DNA from 2 places in the Candidatus Pelagibacter sp. PS_34 genome. Region 2 is predicted to be linked to the other one. Evidence: riboswitches for the same ligand, from Rfam matches in the RefSeq annotation. Region 2 holds a riboswitch; the other holds the start of a gene.
What was found. Region 2 has a riboswitch for S-adenosylmethionine ahead of AC5SL3_RS02325 (OsmC family protein). Riboswitches for the same ligand answer to the same signal wherever they lie in the genome.

Region 1: it holds a riboswitch for S-adenosylmethionine, as region 2 does, so the genes downstream of both, AC5SL3_RS03080 (O-acetylhomoserine aminocarboxypropyltransferase/cysteine synthase family protein) here and AC5SL3_RS02325 (OsmC family protein) in region 2, are expected to answer to the same signal.

What each region holds. Positions count from the first base shown of each region.
Region 1 covers NZ_CM182068.1:571,740-579,439, forward strand. Annotated here, with positions in the region: gene plsX (phosphate acyltransferase PlsX) at 1-462, shown strand, start outside; gene AC5SL3_RS03055 (integration host factor subunit alpha) at 462-764, shown strand; gene AC5SL3_RS03060 (MerR family transcriptional regulator) at 754-1,131, shown strand; gene AC5SL3_RS03065 (50S ribosomal protein L33) at 1,133-1,324, shown strand; gene AC5SL3_RS03070 (chorismate mutase) at 1,327-1,617, opposite strand; gene AC5SL3_RS03075 (COX15/CtaA family protein) at 1,693-2,670, shown strand; gene AC5SL3_RS03080 (O-acetylhomoserine aminocarboxypropyltransferase/cysteine synthase family protein) at 2,663-3,991, opposite strand; SAM riboswitch class V at 3,996-4,064, opposite strand; gene rplM (50S ribosomal protein L13) at 4,204-4,665, shown strand; gene rpsI (30S ribosomal protein S9) at 4,667-5,116, shown strand; gene argC (N-acetyl-gamma-glutamyl-phosphate reductase) at 5,151-6,173, shown strand; gene AC5SL3_RS03100 (hypothetical protein) at 6,170-6,394, shown strand; gene AC5SL3_RS03105 (homoserine dehydrogenase) at 6,395-7,687, shown strand; gene AC5SL3_RS03110 (AEC family transporter) at 7,687-7,700, shown strand, end outside.
Region 2 covers NZ_CM182068.1:433,502-441,201, reverse strand. Annotated here, with positions in the region: gene AC5SL3_RS02330 (NAD(P)/FAD-dependent oxidoreductase) at 1-1,044, opposite strand, end outside; gene AC5SL3_RS02325 (OsmC family protein) at 1,163-1,714, opposite strand; SAM riboswitch class V at 1,719-1,783, opposite strand; gene AC5SL3_RS02320 (homocysteine S-methyltransferase family protein) at 1,787-2,848, opposite strand; SAM riboswitch class V at 2,915-2,979, opposite strand; gene AC5SL3_RS02315 (DUF1737 domain-containing protein) at 3,275-3,481, opposite strand; gene phoB (phosphate regulon transcriptional regulator PhoB) at 3,567-4,247, opposite strand; gene phoU (phosphate signaling complex protein PhoU) at 4,247-4,945, opposite strand; gene pstB (phosphate ABC transporter ATP-binding protein PstB) at 4,948-5,715, opposite strand; gene pstA (phosphate ABC transporter permease PstA) at 5,715-6,974, opposite strand; gene pstC (phosphate ABC transporter permease subunit PstC) at 6,967-7,700, opposite strand, start outside.

The sequences.
Region 1 (7,700 bases), 140 kb from region 2:
AATATAGGGTCTGAAGAAATTAAAGGTAATGAGACTATCAAAGAAACTTACCAACAATTAAATCAAAGAAATAACAATGACTTTGAGTTTAAGGGTTATATAGAAGGTAATCAGTTAATGAATGGCGATGTGAATGTTATCGTTGCAGATGGATTTACTGGAAATATTGCTTTGAAGACAGCTGAGGGTACTGCAAATTTTATTACCAGTGAATTAAAGAAAGCCATGACAGGTAATCTTATTGGTAAAATTTCATCTTTACTAAATATTTCAAATTTAAAAAAATTTAAAGAAAGATTAGATCCAAGACTTTATAATGGTGCAATTTTCATAGGTTTAGATTCTCCTGTTATTAAAAGCCATGGTGGAACAGATTATATAGGCTTTTCAAACTCATTAAGTGTTTGCACTAGAATTGTAACTGGTAATTTAATAGAAAAGATAAGAAACAACATAAGTTAATGCAAAGAACTAACTTAACAAAAAAAGATCTTATAAATTCAATTTATATGCAAATTGGTTTTTCAAAAAATATATCTGAAAATTTGATTGATGATTTTCTAATCACAATAGTAGACAATTTAAAAATAGAAAAAAAATTAAAGCTCTCTAAATTTGGTACTTTTTCTATAAGGGCAAAAAAAAGTAGAATTGGACGAAATCCCAAAACAAAAGAACAAACAACTATATCTAATAGAGATGTTGTTTTATTTAAAGCTTCTAAGGAATTTAAAGATTTGGTAAATTCTAAGAATGATTTATAAAAATAATGATGCTTATAAGTCAATAGGTGAGGTTGCTAAAATTCTTGGTCTTGTAAACAAAAAAAAAGGAACCTTGAATACTCATACTATTCGATTTTGGGAGAAGGAATTTAAGCAAATTAAGCCAAAAATTTTACATGGTAATAGAAGATATTATAATAATGATACTATTGAGGTTTTAAAAAAAGTTAAATATCTACTCAAAGATCAAGGAATGACAATTATTGGTGTTAAAAAAGTTCTTAATTCTGATAAATCATTAAAACTTGACGAATTACCAAATAATTCTATAAATGCTGATTATAATTTAAAAAATAAACTTAAGAAGATTTCGGATTTAATAAAAAAGATAAAAAGTTTAAAATAAAATGGCAAAAAAAACGCACGTTAAAGTTAGATTAGTACCTGAGGCTAAACCTGATAGTCCTTTTTTTTATTATGTTAAAAAACCTGCAGGTGGTGAAAAAGCTAAAGTTAAATTGTCTGCAAAGAAATATAACCCTTCTACAAGAAAACATGAAATGTTTGTGGAAAAAAAATTACCTCCACACAGTAAATAGTATTATTTTTTTCTAAAATTTCTTTTTTCGTAATCAATAAAAGACCAAATCATATTTTTCCAAATTCTATTAGTGATTTTTGGGTCAATATTAGTTTGTATTGATTTTTTTTTAATTTTTTTAAGTATAAAATTGATTCTTTTTTGATCAATTATTTCTTTTTTATGTATTTTTACTTTTAGCACTTCATTGACTAGAGAAGATCTTTTTTTGATTAATTTAAGTAAATCATTATCAAGTTTATCAAGCTTAATTCTAATCTGATTTAGTTTTTTTTTATTTGTAGGCGACATTTATTCAATTGGTTATTAAGATAATTATTATAAGTATAATTTATGTTTGTAAATAGCGACAACTATATAAAATATTTGAAATTGTGGTTAATAACTTTATTTTCATTAATTGTTCTTATGGTAGCTGTCGGTGGTCTTACTAGACTAACAGACTCTGGTTTATCAATCACAGCCTGGGAGCTCTTTACTGGAATACTCCCACCTATGAATATTAATGAGTGGAATTTTTATTTCTCAGAGTACAAAAAAATTCCTGAATATAAAAATATTAACTACGGCATGTCCTTAGATGAATTTAAAGTGATTTTTTATTGGGAGTATGCTCATAGATTGTTAGCAAGATTTGTAGGTTTGTTTACTTTAGTGCCTTTGCTTTTCTTCACTCTTTATTTTAAAAAAACTCTGCATTATTCTAATAAATATTATTGGATTTTTTTTCTTGTGTGTCTTCAGGGGTTCATTGGTTGGTATATGGTATCTAGCGGATTAATTGAAAATAATGACGTTAGTCACTTTAGACTTAGCATTCATTTATCTTTGGCTTTATTTATTTTATGTTTAATTTTTTGGTATATTTTAGATATTCATAAAATTAAGAAATTTGAAAATAAAATTCCAAATTTATTTTTATTATTTATACTTAAATTGATAGTTTTGCAGATTGTATTGGGTGCTTTTTTATCAGGTTTAGATGGTGGTCTTATCTATAATTCATGGCCTGATATGAATGGTAGTTTTTTTCCAAATGATGTTAGTTATGGTGATTTAATTAGTACTCAATTATTTAACAACCCATCAATTATTCAATTTTTGCATAGATCAACTGCATATTTGCTTTTATTTTTTATAATCATTTTAAATTTTATCTATTTTAAAAAACAATATGATTTTAAATATGTATTATTTTTTGATGTTGCTATCTTGTTTCAAATTTTTTTAGGAATTATAACTTTGATTTCTGGTGTAGAGATTACATACGCTTCACTACACCAGCTAGGTTCAATATTAGTTTTGAGTTCTTATTTTTTGATATTATATAAAAACTCTAACTAACTGCTTTCAAATTCCCTTTAGAAGATTTATTTAAAGCTTGGTCTAAATCCTCAATAATGTCATCTATATGCTCAATACCAATACATAATCTTACGTATCCAGGAGTTACACCTGAGGCTAACAATTCTTTTTCTGTTAACTGACTATGAGTTGTTGTTGCAGGATGAATTGCTAAACTTCTTGCGTCTCCAATATTTGCAACATGATAAAACATTTTTAAAGACTCGATAAATCTCTTACCTGCTTCAATACCACCTTTGAGCTCAATACCAACTAAACCACCATTTCCTTCATTAAGGTATTTTTTAGCACGATCAGCAATTTTACCTTCATGTTCTGTTGGATAGATTACTCTTGTTACTTCTTTATTTTTCTTTAAATAGTCAACAACTTTTGATGCATTTGAGCAGTGTTGTTTCATTCTAAGAGCAACTGTTTCAAGCCCTTGAATAATTCCAAATGCATTGTCAGGTGATAGGGCAGAACCAAGATCTCTTAGTAATGTAACCCGCGCTCTTACTGCAAAAGAAACATTAGCCCCAGTTAATTCTGGAACCACTTTTCCCCATATAGCTCCACCGTAACTTGCGTCCGGTTCGTTAAATAAAGGTTGTCTTTTGGGATCAGCTGTCCAATCAAAATTACCTCCATCAACTAAAGCTCCACCTACAACTGTACCGTGACCACCTATATATTTTGTTAATGAATAAACTACTACTGCAGCACCATGTTCTAAAGGTTTGCAAATTACAGGGGCAGCTGTGTTGTCCATTATTAATGGTATATTGTATTTTTTACCAATATCAGAAACTTCTTTAATTGGAAAAACTCTCAAATAAGGATTTGGTAAAGTCTCACCATAAAAAGCTCTAGTTTTATCATCAACAGCTTTTTCAAAGTTTTTTGGGTCAGAAGGGTCTGCATATCTAACTTCAATACCAAGTTTACTTAATGTATGCGTGAATAACGAAATAGTACCTCCATATAAATCCGTAGAGCTGACTATATTATCTCCGGCTTGTGCAACGTTTAAAATTGCAAAAGTTGATGCGGTTTGTCCAGATGCTACTGTTAAACAGGCTAATCCTCCTTCTAATGAAGCAACTCTTTTTTCAAGAGCATCATTTGTTGGATTCATTATTCTTGTATAAATATTTCCAAATTCCTTAAGAGCAAACAAATTCGCAGCATGTTCAGTACTATCAAATTGATACGATGTTGTTCTATAAATTGGAACTGCTACTGCTTTGGTTGTTGGATCATTTCTATAATCACCACCATGTATAGCTATAGTCTCAGGGTTTTGTCTTTTTGTACTCATCTTAATACTCCTTTTTTAGTACTTTTGCTTTATGCAAGGCGTACAATACAGTTCAAATGCGCCTACCGATAATGTGGGTAAAAAATCCTTTTTAGCAATAACTAGCCTGCAATAGGAACAAATCGGCTATATAAAAATATCATTTAAGCAAGATATTGCAAGGGAAATATAAAATTGACATTATATCTAATAATAGTATTAATCCTCGCACAATGACAAAATTTCTAAAAAGTGGTGATTTAAACAGTAACTGGTTTGAGATTGATGCTAAAAATGCTGTAGTTGGCAGATTAGCTTCTATTATCGCTATGATTGTTAGAGGAAAAAATAAAACAACTTTTACACCTCATATGGATGATGGTGATTTTGTTGTTGTTAAAAATGTTGAACAAGCAAAGTTCACTGGAAAAAAATTTAAAGATAAAAAATATTATAGACATACTGGTCACCCAGGTGGAATTAAAGAAATTACTCCTGAAAAGTTATTAGAAAAAAATAAACCTGGAGAGACATTAAAATTAGCTATTAAAAGAATGTTACCTGGTGGAGTTCTAGGAAGAAAACAATTAACTAAAGTAAAAATTTATGCTGGTGAAGAACACCCTCATGCGGCACAAAACCCAAAACTTTTAGACTTAGGTAAATTAAACAGTAAAAATTTAATAAGAAATTAATATGGAAACAGCAGCTTCACCAAATAAAGTGTCTACAAAAAAACCTAAAATTAAATTAGATTTTAAAGATAGTAAATACGCAACTGGTAGAAGAAAAAAATCTATTGCAAAAATTTGGGTGAAAAAGGGTACTGGCAAAATTTACGTTAATGGCAGAACTATGGATGAGTACTTCACTAGCGGAAGTCACAAAATGCAAATCACAAGACCATTTGAGATTATAAACCAAGCAACTGATTATGATGTAAGATGTAGTGTAGCAGGTGGTGGACATACTGGTCAAGCTGGTGCAATGGTTCATGGTATTGCTAAAGCATTAATCTTATTTGATTCAGAGAATAGAGCAGTACTTAAGACAGAAAAGCTTAATACTAGAGACTCTAGATCGGTTGAAAGAAAAAAACCTGGTCGTAGAAAAGCAAGAAGAAGCTTCCAATTCTCGAAAAGATAATTCTTTTTTAACTCTAAACTGTTATAATAAAAAAATGCCTAAGCTTAATGTTTTAGTTGCTGGATCAACTGGTTATATTGGTGTTCAATTAATTAAATTATTAGTTAAACACAGCAATGTTAACATTAAATATCTTTGTGGTAATACGTCTGTTGGAAAAAATATCTCTAGTTATGAAAAATCATTAAGTTCAAAAAAATTACCTAAAATTATTAGATACAATAAAGAACTTTTAAAAAACATAGACCTTGTTTTTACAGCTCTACCTAATGGTGAAGCACAAGATATTTCAAATGATTTATTAAAGCATAATGTATTAATTGATTTAGCTGCAGACTTTAGACTTAATAAAGCATCAGATTATCTAAAATGGTACAAACAAAAACACAGATCTATCAAAAATATTAAAAAGTCAATTTATTCATTACCAGAAATCAATGGTGGTAAAGTAAAGAAATTTAATATTATTGGATGTCCAGGTTGCTACCCAACATCAATACTTTTACCACTTATTCCTTTAGTTAAAAAAAATTTAATAAAAACAGATAATGTTATTATAGATTCAAAATCTGGTTACTCTGGTGCTGGGAGAGGTGTACATAAAAAATATAAGGATAAAAATCTTTATGAATCCTTAACTGCTTATGGTGTAGGTTTCCATAGACATAACTCTGAAATTCAACAAGAAATTGAAAACCACACTACAAATAAATTTTCTTTTACATTCACACCCCATTTAACGCCAATGTTTAGAGGGATACTTAGTACTATTTACGTAAACCTTAGCAAAAGTGTAAGTATTAAAAATTTAGAAAATACTTTAAAGAGTCAATATTCAAAAAACAGATTCGTTAAAATTTTAAAAACAAATTCATTGTTAAGTACAAATGACGTAATTAACACAAATAATTGCTCTATAGTAATTTGTAAAACTAAGTATAAAAATAGAGTTATTATTTTATCTGTTATTGATAATTTAATTAAAGGTGGGGCAGGTCAAGCAATACAAAATATGAATATCAAATTTGGTTTTAATGAAACAAAAGGATTAATTTGAAATACTTATTTTTATCTTTAATTGTATTTTTAACTTCGTGCACATTAAACAAAGAGTCTATTAATTGGAATGGAGATTCTATTAAAAAGTCTAATGATGACAAAAAACTTTCTCAGATATTAAAAAAAACTGGTGATTACAAATCTATGACTTTTGATGAATTTAACCTCTTTCTTAAAGATTATTCAAAAAATGCAGAATACCCAGATATTAACCAATAGATGAAAAATATAATCAATATTGCTGTAGTTGGTCTAGGACAAGTTGGCATTTATTTGTTAAATGAACTTAACACTAAAAAAAAAGATATTGAACTTAAGACAGGTAAAAAGATTAAAGTAGTAGCTGTTTCAGCAAGAAGCATTTCTAAAAAAAGAAGATTTAAAGTTAATAAGAAAATATTTTTTAAAAACCCATTAGAAATTTTTAATAAGACCAAAGTAGATATTTTATTTGAAGCTATAGGTATGTCAGATGGGATTTCAAAAAAAGTTGTGGAAACTGCTTTAAAAAATAAAATACATGTAATCACTCCTAATAAAGCACTTATCTCTAAACATGGTGATTATTTGGGAAAATTAGCAGAGGAAAATAATGTTAATTTAGAATTTGAAGCATCTGTTGCTGGTGGTATTCCAATATTAAGAACTATTAAAGAGGGTCTTGCAACTAACAAAATTTCTAAAGTTTATGGAATTTTAAATGGTACTTCTAACTATATTCTTTCAGAAATGGAAAATTCTAATGATAGTTTTTTAAATGTATTAAAAAAAGCTCAAAAATTGGGATACGCTGAACCAGGTAACCCTAAATTAGATTTAAATGGTTTTGATGCATTTGCTAAAGTAAGAATTTTGTCTGCTCTAGCTTTTAATACTAAAATTTCAAAACATAAATGCTTAATGGAAGGTATTGAAAAAATTGAATTAAAAGACATAGAAATTTCCAATCAATTAAATTTACGAATCAAACTCCTTGGCATTTCAGAACTAATTAATGGCCAACTTTTTGAAACTGTACACCCATGCTTAGTTAGTAAAAATTCGTACATAGGTAACGTTGGTGGTGTTATGAATGCTGTTATTCTCGAAGGAAAACCTGTGGGTGAAAGTATATTGCAAGGGGAGGGAGCTGGCCCTGGACCTACTTCTTCATCTTTATTATCAGATTTACTCTCAATTTTAAGAGGTAATATTAAGAAGCCTTTTGGCATTCCTGGCAATAAACGTAAATTAATTAAGTGTTACAACGTTGATAATTATGTGAATTCACTATATTTGAGATTTGAAGTTAAAGACAAACCAGGTGTTTTATCAACAATCACAAACCGACTAGCTAAGTATAAAATTTCAGTAAAAAGATTAATCCAAACTCCTGACAAAAAAAATAATAAAGCTACAATTGTTATTATTACTCATAAAACTAATGAGCTTAATTCTAAGAACTGTCTTTCTATTTTTAATAAAGACAAAAATATTCTAAGATACCCAACATTGATTAGAATTTATAATTAATGGAAATATATCT
Region 2 (7,700 bases):
ATCTTTCCATTTAGGAAAAATATCTTTTAAGAATTTTTCCATTTTCTTAGACATATTTAAATTAGATTGATCGCTGCCACTTAAATCCCCTCTAGTGCCAAATAAAATTCGGTTGTCAGGTAACTTTCGATAATAATATAAAAGATTTTTAGTATTAGCTATTGGAGAAAATGTTTTAAAATTATGTTGGTCAATTTCTTGCTCGGTTAAGGGTTGGGTGACAATAATATTTGAAATTACTGGTAAAATTCTTGAATTCATCTCTGGGATTAAGCCTTCTTGATAGAACCCATTTGTTGCAACAACTATTTTTTTTGATCGAATAGATCCTTCTTTCGTCCTTAAAATATAAGCACCATTCTCTTTATCAATTTTATCCACTTTAGTGTGCTCGAAGATTTTTAATTGTTTAGATAAAGCATATTTTGCAATGCCATTAACAAATTTAAGAGGATTGATTGCAAAACCAGGTTTATAAGAAAAAGCTCCAAATTGCTCTGTGCCACCATGGCCAATTTTATCAAAGTCTTCTTTTGAATAAATCTCAGTTTCAATGCCAAACTCTTCTCTGTAAGCTGTAGCTTGTTCTTGAATATCTTTAAACTTATTTGGATGATGGGCGACTACGTAATTACTATCCCCCGTTACATCACAATCAATATTATATTCTTGTATAATATCTTTTGTATAATTTGAACCTTCAACAGAGTTTTTAAAGAACTTTTTAGTTTCATCATTGCCGTAAATAGATTGCATCTTTTTAAAAGACATCTTACTTGGCGGTAGAGAACAGAAACCTGCATTACGAGATGAAGCCCCCCAACCTATTTTTCCAGCTTCAACTAAAATGACATCTAAATTATGATTTTCTATTAAATTAATTGCACAGGATAAACCAGTGTACCCTCCACCTATTACAACAATTTCTGAACTGATATCTTTATTAAGTTTATCTAGATTTAAATTTTCACTTGAATGATCTTCCCAATAACTACTAACTGGGGTGTTAAATTGATAAATATCAGAATGATAAATATTTTTCATTAACAAGACCCTAGCACGCAATTAATACTTAATTCTAGTCAAACTTCTAATTTTTTAGGATTTGAAATGAACTTAAAAGACTCAAGCCCTATTTTTCATAGGGCTTGAGTTAGATTGGTTAAGCAGCACTTACTCTTTGCTCTATGTGCTCTTTATTATTAGAACTTGAAGAAACCTTTTGAAACAATTTAATAGGAACTCCTTTTGATAAAATATCTAATACCGGGCAATGTGTATTTACCGTATCAATCAATTTATCTATTTCAGCTTTTGGTGATGAAGATTTAATATCAACAGTACCAGAGATGGATTGAAAGCCAGGTCTAGTGTTTTTATTTAAAGCTAAAAAACCCTGAAGATCTAATTCACCTTTTAATTTAACACTAACACTCTCAATATTAATACCCGCTGCTGTAGCAAATGCTTTATAGGTTATCTCCTGACACGTTGCTAACGCTGCTAATATTAACTCTACTGGGCTCGGACCTTCGTCTTTACCACCAAAACTTTTGGGTTCATCAACAACTAATTTATGCTCTCTAAGAGTGACTACAGATTGAAGTCCTTCCTTAAGAATTGAATTGCTTTCATATTGGACCACAGCATTTTTTGGGTTGGCTGTAAAATCCTTCTGTAGATTACTTATTGTTTCTTTTAGATTGTTACTCATTTTTTTTCTCCTGTTTTAGTGCTTCGACATATGTCAGGCGCACAATTTAGTTAAATGCCCTTCTTAATTTATTTACGCTTTGTCTCCATATTCAGTCATATGTTTTGGAATTCTTTTATTTTTTCCATACATAAAATGATTTTCCATGTTCTCTCGATATTTACTTGCTGGAACAGTTAAACCAATAGATTCAGCAACTTCCCTAATCAACATTGGGTTTGCTCCACAGCATACTCCAAGGTAATTAATACCTAGCTCATAAGCATCTTTTGCAAATTTACCTATTTCATATCTATTACAAAAGTGTGGGTCCAATGCTGTTGGAAACGTTCTTCCATGAGGTGATGGACACTGACAATTACTTCTGTCCGGTAGATTAAAAAATGTTGGGTAATCTTCACTGGTTCTATAAGGAATAGGTAAAGCTCCAACATGACATTTAACTGCTTTTCTAATTTCTTTTAAAAAAGGAAACATGGTAGCAGGTCCTCTAAAACAATTTAAACCAACAACATCAGCCCCTAATTGCTCTAGCTCTTTACAGGTATCAACAACGGATTTTCCATCTCTCATTTTATTTTCACCCATTGGAGATATGGTTAATACAGTTGGTAAACCTGTTTTTTTCATAACTTCTAAAGCTTTAAAAGCTTCTTCAGCATAATAAAAAGTTTCACCAATTAACATATCAGCACCTTCTTCAACGGCCCAACCAATCATCTCTGTAAACATTCCTTCAACTTCTTTTTGAGATTGTGGATCATTATGTTTCCAGATATTTGAATTTGAAATATTACCTGCCATCAAATTTGGTTTTGATCCTTTAGGAGTATCTAGTGCTACTTTTTTAGCAATTTTTAATGCTGAACGATTTAGTGGTTCAAGAAGTTCTTCTTTACCAATAACACGCATTTTTTCTCTGTGTCCATTATAAGTAAAGGCCTCAACTACATCAGATCCTGCATGTTGAAATTCTCTATGTAAATTTTCTAAAACTTCAGGATGATCTAATGACACCATTGGAACAAATTCCCCTGATGACATGTAGCCACGTCTTTCTATCTCAAATAAAAAACCTTCTGCGCATATAACAGGTCCTTTATCTAATCTTTCTTTTAATTTATTTGTGCTCATTTTTTTTCCTCTTGTTTTGGAGAAAAAAGGTCACAAAATAATAAGAGGTTATATTCATAGGCCTCTTTTCTCCTTTTTAGTGCTTAAGCAAATGCAGGGCGCACAATATGGTTCAACTGCCCGGTTTAATTTTATGAAAGATAAAAAAAAACCACCTGTCTAAAGCGGTGGTTGAAGCGTCGCTTTAGCAGGATTTATAACGCGCTCTGCAATTTAACTTAAATCAGCGCACCTAAATATAATCAACTTTCTCTCAAACTGTCAATTGAAAAAATAAATAATAGTTAAAATTATGAGAATAATGACAATCCAAATACTAAGATTAGTTAAAAACTGCTTTAATTTAGAATTAGATTGTAGAAAAGCTGGGAGTACTAATAAGAGTATCCCTAGCATATAAACAAAGGGTAATATCTGATCTGCCATTTATATCGATGATAGCTTCATCTTTTTTGAATACTTTTTCTGAGGTGAATTTTTTATAACTGCTTGAGCACAACGCATGACCCCTCTTTTTTTATCAAAGGTCATTTTGGGTTCACCATACAATTTCCATCCATTGGATATGGCCTCCGTTACACGATGGCAAAATTCTGAAGTGTCGTCACTTGTAATAAATCTATAACCTTTCATAATCAGACCTTAACAAGTCCTAAATCATGTGTCTATGTTCAGTTTATTATTATTATTTTAAGTCTTTATGCTTCTACAGTCATTACTAATTTAATGAATAGCCAGCTGATCTTACGGTTCTAATTAATTCTTTAAATCCATCAATATTAATACTTTGTCTAAGTCTTCTTATATGAACATCAACTGTTCTTGTTTCAACATTGATATTATCAGACCAAACATTCTCTAGAATTTGATCTCTTGAGTAAACACGTTTAGGGTTTTTAATAAAAAAATTGATTAAATCATATTCCTTGGGTCCCAAATGAATTTCTTTGTTTTTTCTAAAAACACGTCGTGTTAATCTATCCACCTTAAGGTCTTCGAATTCAACAATATCAGAAACTAATGAGGGCTTAGATCTTCGAAGTAGCGCTTTTATTCTTGCAAGTAATTCTGGGAAACTAAAGGGTTTGGTGATGTAATCATCTGCACCAGAGTTTAACCCTTTAATCTTATCTTCATCCTCACCCTTAGCAGTAAGCATTATGATTGGAATTTCTTTAAATTTTTTTTCTTTTTTTAAAATTTTACAAATTTCTACACCCGAGAAATCGGGTAACATCCAATCTAATAAAACAAGATCAGGTAATATTCTTTTAATTTCTTCAATACCGTCATTGCCATTGTCTGAAAAAGAAACCTTATAACCTTCTTTTTCAAGATTATATTTAACAAGAGTGATAATGGGTTGTTCATCTTCAACGATATGAATACTAATACTCATTAGTTTGGATCAAAATCTTTACCTTTAGGTCTTGCACCTTCTATATGCTCACCTTCAATCAGATAAAATATAGCTTCAGCAATATTAGTGATGTGATCCCCCACTCTTTCAATATTTTTAGTTACAAACAGTAAGTGCGTTGCAAGATCTAGATTTTTTTTATCTTCACTTAAAAATTTTGCAACTTCGTTCATTGCGATATGGGTTAAATCATCAACTTTTTCATCGGTTTTCCAAATCTTAATCGCATCTGTTTTTGACTGGTTAAGGTAAGCGTCTAAAACATCTTTTAATTGTGTTTGAACCAAACTACCTAATCTTTTTAAACTAGTAACTAATTCTTCAGGAAGATTATGTGGTAATGGTTTTATTTTTTTAGCCACACTTTTTGCTAAATCACCAATACGCTCAAGATCACTTGAAATTTTTAATGTTGAAATAGTTAACCTTAGATCAATTGCCATTGGAGCTCGTTTAACAAGTACGGTTACGATTTGTTCTTCAATGATTGCTCTTAACTCATTAATTTTTTCATCATTTTTAATTATTTTATCTGCGGCATCTTTATCAACTTTGATAATAGCTTCCATTGAGTCTGAGAGTTGACTTTCAACTAAGCTACCCATTTTAATTAAGTTATCATTTAAACTTTGTAATTCATCCTCGTAGGATTTAACAATATGTGTAATATCTGACATGATTAACCAAACCTCCCTGTAATATAATCCTGGGTCATTTTATTTCCAGGGTTTTTAAATATTTTCTCTGTTGTATCCACTTCAATTATTTTTCCTAAATGGAAAAAGCCAGTTCTTTGAGAAACTCTTACAGCTTGGGACATTGAATGAGTAACAATGACTATTGTATAACTTTTTTTAAGTTCATCAATTAATTCTTCAATTTTAGCAGTGGCAATAGGATCTAGTGCTGAGCATGGTTCATCCATTAAAATAACTTGAGGATTTACTGATATGGCTCTTGCAATACATAATCTTTGCTGCTGACCTCCAGATAAACCTGTGCCTGCTTCATTTAACCTGTCTTTAACTTCGTTCCATAAAGCTGCTTTTTTTAAACTATTCTCAACAATTTCATCCATATCTGTTTTATTTTCTGCTAAACCATGAATGGTTGGTCCATAAGAAATATTATCATAAATACTTTTTGGAAAAGGATTGGGTTTTTGAAAAACCATACCAATTTTCTCTCGAAGTCCTACAACATCCAGATTTTTGTCAATGATCTCTTCATCATCTATTGTAATTGATCCTTCAACTTTACAAATATCAATAACATCATTCATTCTGTTTATGCATCTTATGAAGGTTGATTTTCCACATCCAGAAGGACCGATTAAAGCTGTAACTTCTTTGTCATAGATATCCAAATCTACATCAAAGAGCGCTTGTTTTTCTCCATAATGCACATTTAAATTACTGCTTTTAATTTTTATTTTACTATCTGTCATTACCACTTCCTTTCAAATTTTTGTCTTAAATAAACTGCTATAAAATTTAACGTAATCAAAAAACTTAAAAGAACCATTATGGTTGCTGAAGTTTTTTCTACAAACCCTCTTTCTGCTTGTTCTGACCATAAATAAACTTGTACTGGTAATGATGCCGATGGATCTGTTGGAATTGATGGAATATCAACTACAAAAGCGACCATACCAATCAATATCAAAGGTGCTGTTTCTCCTAAAGCTTGCGCTAATCCAATAATAGTTCCTGACAAAGTTCCAGGAATTGCAAGAGGTACCACATGATGCATAACAGATTGAACTTTAGAGGCACCAATTGCAAGAGCCCCCTCTCTTATTGAAGGAGGTACAGCTTTTAGTGATGCTCTACATGGAATAATAATTCTTGGTAAAGTCATTAACGCTAAAGTAATCCCCGCAACTAATGGAGTTGATCTTGGTAAATTGAATGTAGCAAGTAAAATACCCAAACCTAACAATCCAAAAACAATTGAAGGTACTGCTGCTAAGTTATTAATATTAATTTCTATAAAATCAGTAATTTTATTTTTTGGAGCAAACTCTTCTAAATAAATAGAAGCTGCAATAGCGATTGGAAAAGATAATAATAAAGTTATTACAATAGTAAAAAAAGAACCAACCAATGCACCTCCAATACCCGCTAATTCTGGATTTCTAGAATCTCCTTTGGTAAATAAATATGAGTTAAATATTTTATCAACTTTACCTTCATTAACTAATTCATCATAAAGATTTAATTGAAAATCACTAATTCTTCTTCTCTCTTCTGGAAGATGTCTTGGATAATTACCTTTGTGTAATTGATCAAAATCATCAGAAGCTGTTAATTTCAAAACTTTTGTTTGGTTTATAAAACTTGGATTGTTAATTAAGAAAGCTCTAATTTCGTATTCATAATCTGGGCTAAATAAATTAATTAATGATTTTTCTTCATCTAAACCATCAACTGATTTTACATTAAGAATATTATCTATAGATAGATCATAATAATCTGCATTTTCTAAATCGTCTTTAGTAGACTGTTGACTTAATTCTAAGGTGTCTGCATCAAAATTTACCTCAACATCGATTGTTGTTTTTAAAAAAGCACCACTGCCCTTTGAAAAGATAGCGTTTAATAAAAAGAATACAAAAAAAATCGCAAGCAAAATAGAAGCTAAGCCATAAAGCCTAAATCGCTTTTCCGCATTATGTCTTTTTTTTAATCGCTGTTCTTTATTCATATTTTTCTCTGTATTTTTTAACAAATCTTAAAGCGATGTAGTTTAGAATTAGTGTTGCAAAAAAAAGGGTTAAACCTAATGCAAATGCAGATTGAGTTTTTGGACTATCAAACTCTTGGTCACCAACTAATAACATTACTATTTGAGTGGTGATTGTTGTGGTCGACTCAAGTGGGTTAATGGTTAAGTTTGCTGCTAATCCTGCCGCCATAACAACAATCATAGTTTCACCAATAGCTCTTGAAACTGCCAGTAAAACTGAACCAACAATTCCAGGTAAAGCTGCTGGTATGACAACTTTTTTAATAGTTTCTGATTTTGTTGCACCAATTGCATAAGATCCATCTCTTAAAGATTGAGGAACGGCATTAATTACATCGTCTGATAAAGAAGAAACGTAAGGAATAATCATCACACCCATGACTAACCCTGCTGCAAGAGCACTTTCAGATGAAACTTCAAGACCAAGTTTTTCACCAAACTCTCTAAAAAAAGGACCAACCGTAAGTGCTGCAAAAAATCCATAAACTACTGTTGGAATTCCAGCAAGAATTTCAATGATTGGTTTAGAATATTTTCTAACTTTTGAACTTGCGTACTCTGCCATATAAATTCCTGAAAATAATCCAATTGGCACTGCTACGCACATTGCAATTAAAGCTATAAAAGCAGTTCCAGCAAATAATGGCACAGAACCAAAAGCTCCTTTTAAATTTTCATACTCTA